4 regions of the Bacillus sp. SRL337 genome follow, and region 2 is predicted to be linked to each of the others. Evidence: riboswitches for the same ligand, from Rfam matches in the RefSeq annotation. Region 2 holds a riboswitch; each other region holds the start of a gene.
The links. A riboswitch is a leader RNA that binds a small molecule or an ion and turns the genes downstream of it on or off. The one in region 2 is predicted to bind cyclic di-GMP.
Positions count from the first base shown of each region.

Region 1: it holds a riboswitch for cyclic di-GMP, as region 2 does, so the genes downstream of both, AC4E8A_RS01640 (hypothetical protein) here and AC4E8A_RS21560 (hypothetical protein) in region 2, are expected to answer to the same signal.
Region 3: it holds a riboswitch for cyclic di-GMP, as region 2 does, so the genes downstream of both, flgB (flagellar basal body rod protein FlgB) here and AC4E8A_RS21560 (hypothetical protein) in region 2, are expected to answer to the same signal.
Region 4: it holds a riboswitch for cyclic di-GMP, as region 2 does, so the genes downstream of both, AC4E8A_RS22055 (anti-repressor SinI family protein) here and AC4E8A_RS21560 (hypothetical protein) in region 2, are expected to answer to the same signal.

Region 1 is NZ_OZ481793.1:308,279-312,648, forward strand. It holds gene AC4E8A_RS01635 (alpha/beta fold hydrolase) at 144-971, opposite strand; cyclic di-GMP riboswitch class I at 1,521-1,607, shown strand; gene AC4E8A_RS01640 (hypothetical protein) at 1,708-2,076, shown strand; gene AC4E8A_RS01645 (hypothetical protein) at 2,127-2,837, shown strand; gene AC4E8A_RS01650 (methyl-accepting chemotaxis protein) at 3,655-4,335, shown strand.
Region 2 is NZ_OZ481793.1:4,296,732-4,301,101, forward strand. It holds gene AC4E8A_RS21540 (FGGY-family carbohydrate kinase) at 564-881, opposite strand; gene AC4E8A_RS21545 (CoA transferase) at 1,218-1,694, opposite strand; gene AC4E8A_RS21550 (hypothetical protein) at 1,852-2,565, shown strand; gene AC4E8A_RS21555 (helix-turn-helix domain-containing protein) at 2,595-3,128, shown strand; cyclic di-GMP riboswitch class I at 3,246-3,331, shown strand; gene AC4E8A_RS21560 (hypothetical protein) at 3,433-3,651, shown strand; gene AC4E8A_RS21565 (PIN domain-containing protein) at 3,730-4,370, shown strand, end outside.
Region 3 is NZ_OZ481793.1:1,674,617-1,678,986, reverse strand. It holds gene fliF (flagellar basal-body MS-ring/collar protein FliF) at 11-1,597, opposite strand; gene fliE (flagellar hook-basal body complex protein FliE) at 1,651-1,956, opposite strand; gene flgC (flagellar basal body rod protein FlgC) at 1,968-2,429, opposite strand; gene flgB (flagellar basal body rod protein FlgB) at 2,432-2,821, opposite strand; cyclic di-GMP riboswitch class I at 3,256-3,348, opposite strand; gene codY (GTP-sensing pleiotropic transcriptional regulator CodY) at 3,537-4,316, opposite strand.
Region 4 is NZ_OZ481793.1:4,407,258-4,411,627, reverse strand. It holds gene AC4E8A_RS22080 (DNA-directed RNA polymerase subunit beta) at 1-281, shown strand, start outside; gene fabZ (3-hydroxyacyl-ACP dehydratase FabZ) at 466-900, shown strand; gene AC4E8A_RS22070 (hypothetical protein) at 1,121-1,447, shown strand; gene AC4E8A_RS22065 (hypothetical protein) at 1,653-2,036, shown strand; gene AC4E8A_RS22060 (helix-turn-helix domain-containing protein) at 2,069-2,389, opposite strand; cyclic di-GMP riboswitch class I at 2,990-3,085, shown strand; gene AC4E8A_RS22055 (anti-repressor SinI family protein) at 3,116-3,247, shown strand; gene AC4E8A_RS22050 (helix-turn-helix domain-containing protein) at 3,281-3,601, opposite strand; gene AC4E8A_RS22045 (YwpF family protein) at 3,692-4,132, opposite strand; gene AC4E8A_RS22040 (hypothetical protein) at 4,344-4,370, shown strand, end outside.

The DNA of each region.
Region 1 (4,370 bases), 670 kb from region 2:
CAAGCATGTAAACTTTTCCGAAGGCTCACCTTAGGGAAGGTATGATGTGATCATTGGAACCGGGCAATCTATATAAGAAGAAAAAGCTACCTTTAAATGCAGAAGGTAGCTTTTTTGTGCTGAAAGGGCCAGCTGGGGAATGACTAATCACTCCTTTCACCTAAAAACTCCCCAACAGTTTCATTGAATTTCACGCTATGCTCCCAAAACATCAGATGCCCGCCAAGTACTTCCAAGGATGCTTTCGGAGCCAGCTTGCTGAGGTAAGCCACCGCTGTGTCCGCCCAATGCTCAGCGACAATAAACAGAGTCGGAACAGACTCACTGCCGAGAGCGGCCTCTTTACGGTAATCTGAAAAAAGCCCTGATGAAAATAGATTGGCCGCAATATAATAGGGTGTCTTCAGTGATTGTTCAACGATCCATGTTAATTCTGTTTCTTTTAGTTCGCGTTGAATCATTACACCGGAAGCGTAGGCGGAGATGAATTCCCGTTGTCCTTTCGGGTTGCGAAGGTAGTTTGTATAGGCTGAAGCCATGTCATCCAGTAGTCCTTCAACCCAATCCCGGTCTTGCTGCAACGATAAAGATTTTGGCGGCATATCAATCAAAACAAGTGACTTGATTTGATCTGTTCCAAACTGGCGAATATATTCCCATACAGTTAAACAGCCGAATGACCAGCCGGCAAGCACTGGTTTTTCGACGTTTAGAGCTTCCAATACTTTTTGCAGATCAGTTCCATGTGTAACATAGTCGTTTCCGTGAACAGTCATCGTTGACCGGCCGTGGCTCCTTGGGTCGATAACGATTGTCCGGTGAGTTTTTGAAAAATGCTGGAGCTGTTCTGAAAAAACTTCTGTCGTGAATGTGAACCCTGGAATGAACACGATGGGGTCCCCGGTTCCGGCATCCTGGACAAATAACTCAATTCCCGGTTCAACTTCAATATACGTTCCTTTAGCTTGCATTATTTCCCCCCCTGTTACTGTAAATTGGCAAAACCCATAACCTAAATGTTACTTCTAAATACTATTCAATACAGAGTCATTCCATTTCATTTTTTAAAAATATCTATGGTGATAAAGAAAGGGGGACTGCGGGGGAATTCTTGGGGATCGCAACCATCACGGGTGTTCCCCGTGAAGATTTATAGATTGATCAGTCAGAAAGGAGCTCAGACAGCATGGAATTGAAGGAAACAGCATTCATCAATAGAGAGAAAGTGATTTGCTTCTCTTGCGGTCCAATCCTCTTGCTCTTCCCTAATAGCTGTGGATGATTTTCGCCGATTTCCCAATACTAAAGTTCGCCATTGGTCATATAAAAGTAAGCAGCCTTTCCTCTTACATAAATAGCGTGTGAGCCATGCAAAACATCTGCCTTATAGAATTTTATCCTTAATCAATGGACCGTACTATCATTATTTAATGGAATAGCATACAAGTATCGACAAAAAACGGCAAATTCTTTATACTATTATAGTACTATGTCATCGGGATATTTGTACTATTTTAATAAAGTGAAAACGGCAAACTTATCGAAAGGTAAGGACGCAAAGCTGCGAGTCTAAAATCCTCCGGGATAATGATAGTCGGGTTGCCAATGAATAATGATTATTTGGCTATCCCTGCCTATTTGGGGATGGCTTTTTTGTTTGGCTCCTGCGTAAAAGCCGTCACGACTAAAAGGAAAAGGAGATCAGAGATGATAGTCATAGATAAGAAGAAATATAAGATGGCCATTAATGAGGCAGCGAAGGAAGTTCATGTACAGGTTCTCGGATTAATGAGGGAAGAAGATGCTGAGGGCTATATGATTGACTTGCAGGATACCATTAATAGAGTCAATAGACGAGAGTATACGTTTGTTGTCGATGGGACCCATCAAACACCAGTCCCGTCAAAAGTTGTGCCGCAGCTGGAGCAGACCATGCAGTTCTATTCCACCCTGGGTTTTAAGGATACCCTCGTAGTAAAACCTTCATCTAAAATCGCTCAAGTGCAAATCAGGAATGCTCTTGAGAGGATAGATTTCACGGGTACATTTATCGATCAAGTGCCTCATTCCATTTAAGACAGACCAGGGAATACTTACATATTTTAAATTCGAAAGGATGTCGGCAAGTGCAAACAAAACTGGATTTATATACCTATGAAATCATCACAAAGGAACAAACAGAGTTGGTTCAAAAGGCAGCTGAGTGTCTGGCACAATCATTTATTGGATTGACTGTATCAGGCAAGTGGGTGCAGGAGCCGATGGTAGGGCAATTAAACTTAAAGTATGAAGATTTCTATGAGTTTACCAGGGAATATTTAGACTCTACCGTCCAGCAGGGATATTGTGCGGTCGCTATAGATGCTGAGGATCATGTTGTTGGTGTTCTTGCCGGGGACACAAACGCGCCAGAGATCATCGGAGAAGATGTATTTGAAGAATCGTTTTATGACATGAACGTCATTCTGCGTGTTTTGGAAGATGTGGATAAACGGTTTATGGAGGACTATGAAAAACGGAACGGAAAAGAGATTGAAGACGGGGAGCTGCTGCACTTATTCATGTTAGGAGTAACGGCTGAACAGGATCGCCATGAAGTTATTCAGCGATTAGGAAATATGCTGATCACAAAAGCGGCAGCACAAGGATTGAAGGCTGTTTTGGGAGAAGCGACAAATCCGAAATCGATACGCGTAATGGAGAAATATCATGATATGAAAAAGTATAAAGATCTGGAAGGGAATTTCATCGTTCATAAATATCGGGATAATAGTAAGCTGCATGGCATTTCTTCGGATATTGCCGATGGCACATATATACTTTTAAAAGAGTTGTAATGGGATTTCACTTCAAAATAGGGCTGCTTCAAAAACATTGTTGCTTTTAGAAGAGTTGTTTTGCTTTGCAGGGATTCACCTATTTTTTAGTTCTGGAAGTTCATATAAATCGTTTTTTTCACAGAGAAGGGTTTGATTAACTCTCATGGCTAAATCGCCAGTCAGTCATTTCAGTTGGCGATTGGTGGTTTAATGGACTGGTCCTTTAGCCGGTTTAATTGGAGACGCCAGATCGACATACCCTAATGAAAATCATAGCCATAATTCTGAGAAGGGCCTACTACTAGAGACAGGAGATTAAATGATCATGGAAGCTGTAATGCTGGGAATAATAATTGTATTGCTCGGAACATCCGTGTATTTTGCTTACCGGTATTTTTCGCTGAAAAAATATTCGCATATAAATAGAGAAATAGTAAATGGACTCAAGGAACTATCAGCAGGTAATGTCATAAACAAAGTTAATGAGAAAAATTCGGAACATACTGCTTTTAACGAGCTGATCAACTATTTAAGCCGTGTCAGGGAAAAGTTTTTCACATTCGCAAAAGATGTGCATGATACAGGGGAAAGCCTCGCTGAGAGCGGTGAGTATGCTTCTGAGAAGGCAGATATTGTAAGAGCTGCAATTGATGAGGTTGGAAGGGGGCTGCAGAAACAGTTAGTTGCAACCGAAGAAAGTTCCGTATCTATGGAAGATATGGCACAGGCGATTGAAGACTTGTCCGTGAGATCTCATCAAATTTCAGAACAATCGAATACGACCTTGGAACTGACTCAGGAAGGGAACGGAAAACTGAAAGACTCCTTGGAAAAAATGGAGAAGTTTAATCAAACGGTAAGTACAACAAATGAGGCAATAGAAAAACTAGGAGAGAAATCTCATGAAATTGGCACCATTGTAAAAGTGATTACAGGGATTTCTGAACAAATCAATTTACTTGCTTTGAATGCAGCCATAGAAGCAGCTCGTGCGGGTGAACATGGTAAAGGATTTGCAGTTGTTGCGGATGAGGTTCGAAAGCTTGCAGAACAATCGCGCCAGTCCTCTTCTGAGGTATCAAATATAGTAAAGAATATTCAAGAAGAAACAGACGTCGTGGTAAGTTCAATGAAACAGGGAACAGAGGAGTTTTCAGATACCAATTCTACTATTGTAGAGGTTGGATCCATGTTCGAAAAGATCCTTGCTACTACAAAAATCATTGCGGAAAACAACGCAAATTCTTCAGCAAGTACAGAAGAACTATCGTCCAGTTCCCAGGAGATCATGTCAACAATCAAAGAAATAGCATTCATCTCCCGGGAGTCGGTGGAAATGTTTGAAGAACTGATTGAAATCAGCGACGATGAATTACAGACGATGCAAAAATTAGTTAGGGAAGCAAACAGAATTGCAGAGTTGAAGAGTAATGTGGAAAAGTTCCTGTTCACTTGGAATCAAGCTATGGAATCAAAGGAGTCACTAGGCGGCCAAGATCCTGAAAGAGCAGCATAGCGGGAAAAGGACACCGGCAATTGCTTAGGTTCTAG
Region 2 (4,370 bases):
ATCTATTGCATTCTTAATAGGTGCCCTTTTTGTGTTTAAGCCTGCCTTTTATGAATCTGATCCTGCCCAATATTGGAGCTGTCTTTATGGTTGTCGATGAGATAAAGTCTATCCAGTACCATAAACGAACTATCTATAATAGTGGGGAGATATGTGGTTTGGAACTTGATAAATTGCACCAATTTTTTTGAGAGCAGCCTGTTTTTTGGTCTATTCCTCGTTGGATTGCACCATTTTTTATGGGAGCGCCCGGATATTTGGTCTATTCCTCGATAGATTGCACCATTTTTTATGGGAGCGCCCGGATATTTGGTCTATTCCTCGATGGACCGCACCAATTTGTATGGGAGCGCCATGATATTTGGTCTATTCCTCGATGGATTACACTAAATCTTATTAGAGTGCCCGGTTTTTTGGTCTATTTCTTGTTAGGGAGTACACCAAATCTCACATCGTCAGGTGGCGCTTACCTATGCCTGCAGCAGACTTCCTTTCCTAATCAACTCTGAAACCCGACAAAAAAGAGGAGCAGCTGCCCCTCTGTCTTCCAATCACCCAAGATGCTATTCCCGGAAAGATTTAAGCCCTTCATTAAGGGACTTGGTATGTTGGTATACTTGTTTATAAAGAGTGTACAAGTCTTTATATTTCTTAACGTTTTCTTCGATAGGAGTATAAGTTTCTACGATTTTTGTAAAAGCTTGTGAACATTCTCTCAGTGTAGGATACCAGTCGGCTCCGACAGCAGCAAGCATAGCCGCCCCAAGTCCTGGACCTTGTTCACTTGCAAGCTTATGGACGTCTGCATTGAATATGTCTGCCTGGATTTGCAGCCATTCAGCGTTCTTGGCCCCACCGCCGATAGAAATAATGGAATTCATTGGGACAGGTCCCAACATCTCTCATATAAGATCGTATGCTTTAACTCAGGGATGGAAAGCCAAGTCCCGCTCCCCCAAACCACTACTAACTATAACAATTTCCGATGCTCCAGAGTATCTCCAGGACCTCTGCTAGCGAGGATATAAACCCACTTTCATCCTCATAATTCCTTTTAAATGAAAAAACAATCCTTACTTTATTACTTTCAGAAAAATCCTGTACTTATACTCTGGATAATTGTTCGTTATAAAAAAGATATGTTTTAATACTTACTCAGGGACAAGAATACTGTCACTCCTTCCCCAATTATATAATATTATCATTCCTTAATTCTTCTAATTCTGTATCAGTGAAATTAAGCATTCCTTTATAGATTTCATTATTATGCTGACCTTTTTATGACCAGATGACTTAACTTCTCCTGGTGTTTTTGAAAACTTAGCAAATACATTGGGCACATGTATTTCGCCTAGGTCTTCGTCTTCTAGATTAACTAATGATTGCCGGTATTTGAAATGCGGATCCTCAAATATTTGTTGCATATTATACATAGGGCCTTTAACTGCACCACAGCTATTAAATGGTTCTACTACTTCATTAAGCTCTCTTTCACGAATCCATTCGCCAATTATTTCATCGAGCTCCTGGGAGTGCTTCAGTCGGTTCTCATTATTCGTAAATCGGTCATCATGAATTAATTCTTCTCTGCCGATAGCTATAAACCTGCCACTAATCAAACGTTTGATTAATAAACCAAGAGATAGAACAATAGCGAAGTCTTCTTTGTTACAACACAAAACCCTTCCTTTCATGGCCCCCAAAACTTAAGTTTGACTTATGCAACAACCTTAACTTATTTACCCACTTCTTAGTACTTCCTGTGCAATTTTATAAAAATATTTCCTTTACTAGTGACATATTTTATTTGTTGGATTATAATGGTAATAATAAAAATAAGAGGTGATGTATATGTACTTATTCATTCTTAAAGGATTAATTGGGATTGGGCTGATTTTCTCAATGCTGTTTTTGTTTATCGTGTTTAGAGAAAAGCTGCTCTCTTCAAAATGGATGAAGAAAAGACGATTAAAGCAACTCATTAAGTACAAGAAAATTGATAAAATCCATTTCTTTGAAGAAGAACCGGCACCGGGATTTGAATTCCCTTTGTCGCTTAAGGAAGTTGAGGGATTTGTAGAAAAAGTTCAAAAAAATCGTCCAACTGCTGTGCAAGGAATAGCCTCTATCGGATTGAAAAATCGTCCGGAATCCCTTCGTTTAAGTATTTTTGGTGCCTATCATCGATATGAAACTCATCGTTCACCAGAAGGTTCCACTATTGATTTGTACCCTATGAAAACAGAAGGAGATTCTTACCGGCTATATCTTTATTCTGACGAAATCGATGAAGGGATGCCCATTGAAAATGATATGCATGACAGGCCTTATATTCTTTTTACGAAGGAACAAGCAAGACAAGAGTTGCTCCATACTTTGGGACATGAGCTCGGGCACAGTTTAATCTTCAATCTTGAAAAAAGACTGCACGATGATGGAATTGAAGACCTCTGTGATACCTGGGGAGTACAGTTTGGAGGTAATCCGATTACCTATGAGGAGTTAAAAAGTTGCAGTGTTTATAAAAGGGGAAGGGAAATAGGAACATTCGAGGAAGTGCTATAACCCAGAATCGATATGAGGAGGAATTTAGAATGTCAGCATCCTTTGTTATTTACATGAAGTTGCAGGAAAAAATGGAGGGCTATAAAAAATGGCCGGTAATGCTTTTTAACCTTCAGGCAAACAACTTTAATCAACTTACTTCCCTTGCCGAAGTGAAGGATTGGTTAAAGGAGAATAATAAAGTCTACTATCTTTCTGCTTTACAAGAGACCTCCTTCCAAACAATCCTTGCATCCCAGATCCTTACCATTATTGGGCCTGTTGGTATAGAGGATCGACAGTCCCTTCCCATTCACGACGTCTATACTTTAAAAGAAGCGGCAGCACGTTGGGGATTAAGTGACGGCAGTACCATTCGCAAAGCCATTGAAAGGAAAAAATTCCTCCTTCATGAAGTAAGAAAATCTGAATCGACCTGGCTCATTACTTCAGACGCAATGACAAGGGTATATGGGCCAGAAGACGAAGAATCTCTCCCTCGCCTTATTGTCAATCAGATTTATTATGATAAAGAAACAGGCATATTTCAGACCAGACGCACCTTACAAAAAAAGACAATATAATACAATGAAAATACAAATCAAAAATTTTTTTGTGAAAAATTATCTAAAATGAAAGGATTTATTTTCCACTTTATAGTACGATACTAATAGGTATTTACATCCAGTAACCAGTATTCATAAAAAAACAGGCAAACTTATCGAAAGGTAAGGACGCAAAACCACGAGTCTAAAATCATGAGGATTATGATAGTCGGGTTGCATCAATTTTACGAATTGTTAGTTGAAGCTGCCCTTCCATAAAAGAGGGCAGTTTTTTCATTACAAAAGGTAAGCACATTAAAATATGTAAGAGAGGAGGATACATATGGGCTTGATCTCACTATTATTCATTATTAGTATCGGATTGATTGCCTTTTCTTTCATTGCTGAAAGGGTCTTATCTTCGGCAAAGGCGTCCACCAATAATGTTTTTCCGCATATCGATAGCTGGACAGCCAGAATCGGTAAGCTGCGAGATAACCACCGTCAATTTTCGGATTTAAGTAGAATGTCCAAGAAAACGTACAGAGATGAATATAAGTAAGAATCATTTCTGAAATAATTGCAGAAAAACAGAAAACATTTTATCACTCACTAAAACAGAGAGCAAGGAGGAAAGGGTTTGCTATTATTCATTCTATATTTATATTTGTCTAAAAGCGGCGATGCGAGTGAGATTGCACTTATAATCTTGAGCTGCCTATTAGCATTGGGATTGTTCAATTCCGTAAGAATATCCCCTCATGTTGTCATTAACGGCAGATTAGCCACGCTTCTTAATTTTATTTTGCCAGGACTTGGCCAGGTGTATATGAAACAGGTGAAGCTTGGAAGCCTCTTGGCAGTCCTATTTATGGTTGGATTTGCATTTCATCAAAAATTCATTTACATATTCGGAACGGAGAACCCCATCCATCTCTACCTTACATTGGGACTGGCTCTTGCCCTCCAATATATATTGCTTCCTTCTGCTAAAGAAAAAGCAGCAGCCAAAAGGAATCATCAACTGGGAATGATGAAATACACAAGACTTAAACCTGTTATTGAGCGTGGCACCATTTTATGCTTGGATACAAACATATTACTTCATGAGCAGATGTTCCTCATTGCCCTGCACAGGGATAGTGATGCTCACATTTTTGTCAGCAAACAGGTATACCGCGAATTGGACGGCTTGAAAAAAAATAAGAAGCCTGATGTACGCAATCGAGCCCAATTGGCTTTTGACCTAATAGAATTGTTCCAAGGGGATAAGCGGCTGAC
Region 3 (4,370 bases), 2.0 Mb from region 2:
TGGTCCCCTCCTATTCATCAGCCAGCCAAGTCCGCAATAACTTGGCAAATTCTTCCGGTTTTTCCCTGGCCATTTTCTCCAATTGTTTTCTTCTGGCAGAGCCTTCAGTCTCTTTTTCTGTTCCGATATCAGGAATGTTGATTGGCATACTTTCTTCTGCAAATACAGATTCCTCTTCAACCACTTTCTTGTTTTTCCTTACCATCAAAATAATCAGCAGTATAATGACAGCAAGCAAGATTCCTCCTACAACATAAGTCCACCAAGGCAGGGAGGATGATGGCGTTTGGTCAAATTCCACCTTGCCGTTAAACGGCTGAACAGAAACGACAATTTTGTCTTCAATTGCTTCTGGTGTCAGTTCAGTGCCAGTTTCTTTATCAATCGAAGTTCTGATAATTGTAGATAAAATCTGAGAGATATCTTCCTGCCTGTCTTGAGGGAAAGAAGCAGGGTCTTCTGGATCAGGCGGTTCAACCATCACTTGAATACCGATGTCCCTGATTTTATAAGGACTTTCGACAATCTCTCTTCTAATTCTATTAACCTCATTATTTATCGTTTCTTCAATTCTTTCATAATCCCCATTGCCATTTTCGCCTTCTACGTACGTCCCGAGCCCATCACCACTATCTTCTGCAGCCGGCACACCACCAGCAGCTTCTCCATTGCCGGTGAAAGTCTCGGTGATTCTCTGGACACTTACAGCGATTCCTTCCATATTTTCTTCATCAACAGGCGTTACTTCGTTTACTTCCCTGTTTTCTTGGGTAAAGTCTATATCGGTAGTAACGGAGACAACCACTTTATTAAAACCAATTAACGTGCCAAGCATACTTTGAACCTGCTTTTGAATATCCTTTTCCACCCGGTTCTTAACATCCATTTGCTGGACTACACTTCCTCCAAAGGAAGAATTTTCATTTTCCAGTTCAAAATACTCAAATAATTGATTCATGATGACGATATTATCAGTAGGAAGGTTTGGAACACTTTTCGATACTAGATGGTATAAGGATTTAATCTGTTTCTGATCAAAATCAAAGCCAGGTTTTGTATTCAGGACGATTGAAGCAGATGCCTGTTCCGTGTCCTCGCTGACAAATACTCCTTTTTCAGGCAGTGTGATCATTACGTTGGCATCCTGAACACCTTCGATTCCTTTCATCAGGTTTGCAAGTTCCGTTTGCATGGCATCCAGTTTCATAACACCAAACTCATTGTCGGTCATACCGAAACCAGCATTTTGACTAAAAAAGGAATAGTCAATGCTTCCGGAATTCGGAATTCCTTCTGCTGCAAGTTCAACTTTCAATGTGTCTACCATTTCACTAGGGACCATTATCGTTGAACCGCCATCGGTGATTTCCGAAGCTATACCTCTTCCATCCAGGTTTTCTTTAATCGTTCCTGTCTCCGAGGGGGCCAGATTGCTATATAGCGGTACAAGATCTGTCCTTGTTGAAAGGAATCCTGTAATGGCAGCAGCTAAAATAACCACCAACAAAGCTGCACCATACATAGCCCTTTGTTTCTTGGTTCGTGATGACCAAAATGTATTTAATTGTTCTTTGTATTTTTTTACAGTTTCATTCATCTTAATCCCCCGGTTACTCTGTCTGATTTACGCGGCATTCATAACCGTAAAAGTTACATTGGCATTCTCATGATTTCTTGATATGCTTCGACTACTTTATTTCGGACTTCCATTGTCGTCTGAAGCGTAATACTGGCTTTTTGGGAGGCGACCATGATTTGGTGCAGGTCAACATTTTCGCCACGGACCAGCTTTTCCGTCAGCATATCGGATTCTTTCTGGCTGGCATTTACTTCTTCAATGGATTTTTTCAGGAAATCAGCGAAATTCTGCTGATTTTGTACTGGTTTAATGCTACTTTTCTCAAACGATGTACTTAATCTGTTATCTGTTGCTGAATAAATATTATGTATCGCCATAAGTATCCCCCTTATTTTCCGATTTCAAGTGATTTCATCATCATGGATTTATTAGCATTAAAGACAGTTACATTTGCTTCATATGAACGGGTAGCGGATATTAAATCAATCATCTCACGAAGCGGATCGACATTCGGAAGGCTTACATACCCATCCTGATTTGCGTCAGGATGTTCTGGATCATATACCAGATTAAAAGGAGTCTCATCGTCTTCCTTTATCTTTGAAACCTGGACACCATTACCTATGGCCCCCGAATCCTTAGTGCCCATAGCTTTATTTAGGAATGAAGAAAACCGCTCCCCATCAGGCTGAAATACCACTGATTTTCTTTGATAAGGCTGCCATTCACCATCGACCAGTTTTCCTCTTGTCGTATCTGCATTTGCCATATTGGATGAGATGACATCCATTCTTAACCTTTGTGCGGAAAGCGCAGAAGCTGATGTATTCATACCATGAAAGATTGACATTTCTACTTACCTCCCCTGATTACAGATTTCAAAGAATTAAATTTACCATTTATCCGGTCGGAAAGAGCATTGAAGTAGATTTGATTGGAAGCCATTTCTGACATTTCCTTATCAATATCAACCCCATTCCCATTGTGATTGTATTGGAACGGTTTACTTCTGACATTAAGATCGATATTTCCTCTGCCAGAAAATTCAAAATGACGGGGATTCGTTCTTTTTGCTTCGAAAGTGGAGATGGAATCATTCAACTGTTCTTTGAAACTGGTTGTCTTCGCTTTGTAATTGGGTGTATCGACATTGGCAATATTTTGAGATATCACCTTCTGTTTAGCCGAAGAATAGTTCAAACCATTTTCGAGTGATTGAATGGTGCTGGAAAACAAGCTCATTTTTTACACCTCTAACCAATATTTTGTCAAAGATTAATGGATTTTGACATTTTTTACGGAATCATAGTCTCTATTGTAATATTAAGAAAAATAGGTGTCTATGAATATCCTGTTAATTTTATTCCTACTAATTATTCATTTTTTTGAAGGACTTTTACCATATTTTCTAAGAAAATCTGTCATTCAAAGCTGTTAAAGGAAGTTTCTTCTTCTTCCAAAGGACTATCAGCCCTACTTTTTTCCAACATTTTTCTGTCTTCCTCTGCTGAAAACCGCCGCTTATGTTACAGACACATTACAATACTATAACTGGTAATGGCTCAAAAATCTTTAGGGAAAGTCTTCCAATCACATATGGAAAAATAACCCACTTAAATTCCTCATAAATATAGCGACCCCTATAGAGATCGCTCCGCAAACATGCAATGTCTCCATTAGGTAACCCGGCTGCCGATGTACAAAGAGAATTGTCTTTAGGCCCGTGGCTTTGCGTCCTCCCTTTTCAGAAAAGTTTGCCATTATCTAAGAATTGTTGTAGAAAATTGTCGGAAATAGTCTGTAATCTTATTGTACTATTTGTGATGTTAATTTCAACCCTTTCCCTTACATTACTATTAGGTCTTTATACCCCTTTTGAGGTTTTTTCACCTTTACTCCATAATATTTCTCGGAAATAAAAATGGCCGCCAATCCTTTTGGACTAGCGGCCAGTTCATTAATTTGTCTTTAATTTATCCAATTCAATCAGGAATTTATCATTTAGAACTTTGATATATGTCCCTTTCATCCCAAGTGAACGGGACTCAATGACACCAGCACTTTCAAGCTTACGAAGGGCATTCACGATGACTGATCTTGTAATTCCCACTCTGTCAGCAATCTTTGAAGCTACAAGTAATCCTTCATTTCCGTCAAGCTCTTCAAAGATATGTTCAATTGCTTCAAGCTCACTGTAAGATAGGGAGCTGATAGCCATTTGTACTACAGCTTTACTACGGGCTTCCATTTCTATCTCTTCAGATTTTTCCCTAAGGATCTCCATACCGACAACAGTAGCACCGTACTCACCAAGGATCAGGTCATCATCATCAAAGCTGTCTTCAAGGCGGGCAAGAATCAGCGTACCAAGACGTTCCCCGCCGCCGATGATCGGCACAATGGTTGTAAGGCCGCTTTGGAACAATTCTCTGTTTTCTACTGGAAATGCAGTGTATTGGCTGTCAATATCCAAGTTAGAAGAAGTTTCCTGTATATTGAAAAGGCTGTTTGTATATTCTTCAGGAAATTGACGATCTTCCAGCATTTTCTTCATTCTTTCATTCTCTATCTTCTGATTGACAGCAAATCCGAGCAGTTTTCCACGGCGGCTGACAACAAAGACATTTGCAATAATGACTGTACTCAAAGTTTCAGCCATTTCTTTAAAGTTCACAGGTTTTCCTGCTGCTTTTTGCAGCATTGCGTTGATGGTTCTTGTTTTACTTAGTAAATTCATTTCATTTCCTCCTAGTGCAACTAAATAGTTTCAAAAATTATTAAATAAGAATCG
Region 4 (4,370 bases), 110 kb from region 2:
CTGAAAATGAAATTCTGCAAGAAGAAGGCAAAACAAGGGAAGACATCAAAGCTGAAAAAAAGAATAAGAAAAACAAAGCGGAAGAAACACCTGGGAAATGGGTAAGGATCCGCTTTCTTCCGATCTGGCTGCGAATCATCCTTTTTGTCGTGCTCCTTGCCGGATGTCTCATTGGAGGGGCCATGTTCGGGTATGGGGTCATCGGAGACGGAAAACCGATGGATGTATTAGAAAAATCCACATGGCAGCATATCATTGATATCGTCATGAAAGAAAATTAATCAAACCCTGCCTTCTTATGGAAGGCAGGGTTTTTAACGCTTTAAAGCAGCCGGGGACAGTCCCCGGCTGCTTTAAAGCGCTAAAGGAAATAGGGCAGCTGATCCAAAATTCCTTTTTATCCGAGAGGAATTCAGGTAGAATGGATAGAAGATAAGGTACATAAAGGATTAAGGAGGCATTTTGATGCTCGATATTACGCAAATCAAAGAAATCATCCCTCACCGTTATCCATTTCTTTTAGTGGACAAGATCATTGAAGTCGAAGAAGGAAAGAGTGCGGTGGGAATCAAGAATGTAACCGCAAACGAAGAATTCTTCAACGGCCATTTTCCTGGTTACCCGGTAATGCCCGGAGTCCTGATTGTAGAAGCGCTGGCTCAAGTGGGGGCAGTGGCAATGCTGAAGAAAGAAGAAAACCGCGGACGGTTGGCTTTCTTCACAGGAATTGATAACTGCCGGTTCAAGCGTCAGGTTAAACCAGGGGACGTGCTCCGCTTGGAAGTTGAAATGGTACGCTTCCGCGGCGCCATCGGCAAAGGAAAAGCGATTGCAACAGTGGACGGAGAAGTAGCCTGCGAAACAGAAATGATGTTTGCGTTAGGAGATAAACAAGAATAGAGTAAACAAGAAAGTCCAGCTGCCGAAGCAGCTGGACTTCTTTAATGCTTTAAAGCGATAGGGGACTGTCCCCCACTGCTTTAAAGTGATAAAGAATCTCTCTTTTCATTAACGAAAAATAGTTGATTTGGATGCAAGTTTCCAAAATTATGGGGCATGCTATCAAAAGACCGCAGAGATAGGTCTCAAAAATTCTTTGTATTGAAAGGAGTCATACACAATGAATAAAAAGCTTTTAGCCATCCTTGGTGGAACAGCACTCTCCGCAATGCTTCTTGCAGGTTGTAACGGCGATCAGGAGCCGCCTCCGGAAGATAACGAAGCTCCTGTTGAGGAAGAAGTTCCTAATGATCAGAATGGGGACATGAATGAAAACGGAGATATGAACGATAACGGCGACATGGATATGGATACTAATGACGGCGAAGGAAATATCTCTGAAGATAACAACGGGGATATTGACGATAACCAAAACGGCGAAAATGGCGAATCTCCAGCTGGCGAGCTTGAAGAAGATATGAAAGACGACGAAAAAAATAATCAGTAATAGCTCCTTCTAAAGGACCGGGATATCCGGTTCTTTTTTCTTGATAGTACCACTGGTTTAAGAGAAGAGATATTAAATAGTTGAAATTATCTTCTCAGCTAATTTACCATTATTTTGAACAACAGTATCTCCGACAAAAATGATTTATTATGGTATAGTAAGACAAAGACAGCAAGCAATATATAATAGGAGGTAATTTAGCTGCATGATGAATAATTTTCCACAGGGAATGAAAATCAGCATTTCCCGTTCAATTTCTACTGCTTTTGAAACATACATGGAAAATATCGAATGGAACGAAGAAAAGTTCGATTTGAATGCGTTTGTTAAAATTTGGAAAGATTACATAACGAATACTGCTTCTTGGTACAAACAGTTGTCTATTGAGCAAAAGAATAATCCACAGTTACATGAAGATCTTGCAAAGAAGATAAATGAAATTATAGAAAAGATTTTCTCTGAACAGCCAACGGGTGACCAGGTTAAGGAAATAGAGTCACTTCAAAAAGAGTTGAACACCAACTATGAATATACCTGTAAAGCGGAAGCAAGGTATGTTCTAGCTATTCTTAAAACCAAGATCAACTGAAGAACTTGAAACAAGATGTTTCAAGTTCTTTATTATTCTGCTTTTCTTTTTAACCCCATTAAGGTTGTAAAATGTATGAATTCATCCTTGGTCAAACCCTGACTTATTGCCCCTTTCACCAACTGAATCCACTCATCCGTAATTGATACATCATCTGCCTCCTCCAAAATAATCGTATCTAGAGATACACCAAGAGCATTAGCTACTTTTTCTAAAACATTAATTGATGGATTTTTTTGTAATCCCCTCTCAATAGAACTGATATAAGACTTTGAAATCTCTGCTTTTTGACCTAATTCATTAATAGTGAGCCCCTTTTTCTCTCTAATAAACTTGATTCTCTCACCAACCATAGTCTGAACCCCTTCTCCAAATCGTTTATTATTCATTATAAAGAACATTTGATTTTTATGGAAATTAGCATTTTTAAGAAACAGTTAGCATACAATAGTAAACTAACGAAAATTGTTCTTTATTAAGAACTTTTGAATAGTTTTAGCATTTTAGAGAAGTGAGGATATTCTTGTATAGTAAGTAAAAAGGACTATAGCGAACGAAAGAGGTGTAATTATGTTTAAGAAAAACTGCCAGCGTTGCAGCCGCCCCTCATACAGTTCTACAGAAACAGGGCAGTGGATTTGCCCATCATGCGGAAAGGACCTCACTGCATCTCCTTTCTTTCATGCATCCAGCTTCATTCAAATTAACCAGAAGATTGTCCCATTAGAGGAAAAGCTGAAGGCATATCGCAAGACTTTTCCACTAAGAAACATGCTTATTCGACACAAAAACACTATCTGAAGAGTATAATTAACAGAATATTACTACAAAAGAGAAGTAAATGTAAAAATTTATAGGAAAAAAGGTAGAAAAGGCAGCAGGATTTTACAAAATATAGGTTTTGATAAATAGTATAATGGATATAGTTAAGGAACTGGTTAGCCAATGAGATAGTCAGACAAAGGCAAACTCATTGAAAAATGAGGACGCAAAGCCACAGATCTAAGGGAAGAGATTGGGTGTTTTACTATGATGGCTGGGCTGCCTGAAATACTGAGTGTATTTTAGGAGGAGAGAAAGTGGTTGAAAAAGAACTGGATCTAGAATGGATTACCTTGATTAAAGAAGCAATGGCAGTAGGGGTCACCAAAGATGAAATCCTAGAATACCTACATACAAATAGAGAAGAAAGAAAAGTACTTATAAAATAATCAAAGCGATTCCCGTCATAAGGGAATCGCTTTTTACTTTTGGTTTAGTTTCCATTTATTAAATTCAATGAACTCCCGAAACTGTTCTTTGCTGATGCCGGACTCCATGGCTTGTTCTACAATGCTTACCCAGTCCGAATCAATATGCTTATCTTCAATCGTATCATATAGTAAAGAATCAACAGGTACATTCAACGCACCAGAGATCTTTTCCAGGAACTGCACCGACGGATTCTTTTGCAGGTTTCTTTCAATTGAACTCAAGTAAGACTTGGCAACCCCAGCCTTATCCGCAAGTTCAGTCATGGACATTTTTCTCTCTTGTCTAAGCTTCTTCACTCGTTCCCCGATCATTACCGTTCACATCCTGTACGTATAATCATCCTCATAATAGTGACATTATACCACAAAAAAACGTGAGCTTTGTCACATTTCGTCTAAAAGTTACTTTGACGCCTTCGAAGTAGCAGCCAGTCTAGGCTTGGAACGCATTTTATCCCTGAATTCCTGTACAAGCCCTGCTCCTTCAAACCCTTTCTCTACTAAATCATCAAGCAGAAGTTCAGCATATTCATTGCGCATCTTCTTCAACTTTCCTTCAAAAAGAACGCTCAGATGGAAATCCATCGTTTTGATGCAGCTGATTCTCGTCATAAAGGCAGCGGGATCATTTTCAGGAAGGGAAATCACAACCTGTACCTCAATATCATTTTCGCTCTGCTGGGCATCCCGGAAGAAATCATAATAATCCTTCTTCATGCAGCCCTCAATCAGCCAGCTCCCTTTCCCATCTTCTTTATTGATAATCAAACCGTCCACAATTTCAATGTCTTTCAGCTCATCGTTTTCAACAACTTGAAGAGTGATTACTTTAAAGGTTTTCATGAACGATCCTCCATCTCATAGTTTGTACAAATTATAACATATAAGAAGATTCGAAACATAATGCGTTACTTCCAAATATAATCACGAAAATAATTGTATTGTCCAAGTTGTAGATGATGATTTCCGCTACAGGGACACGACTCCGCGGGGCGGGCGTTGACTAAAAAGCGCAAGCGGCCGTTCAGCGACTTACAGATTGGAGGTCTCACGCATGAGATTAAGGAATCACGATGAACAT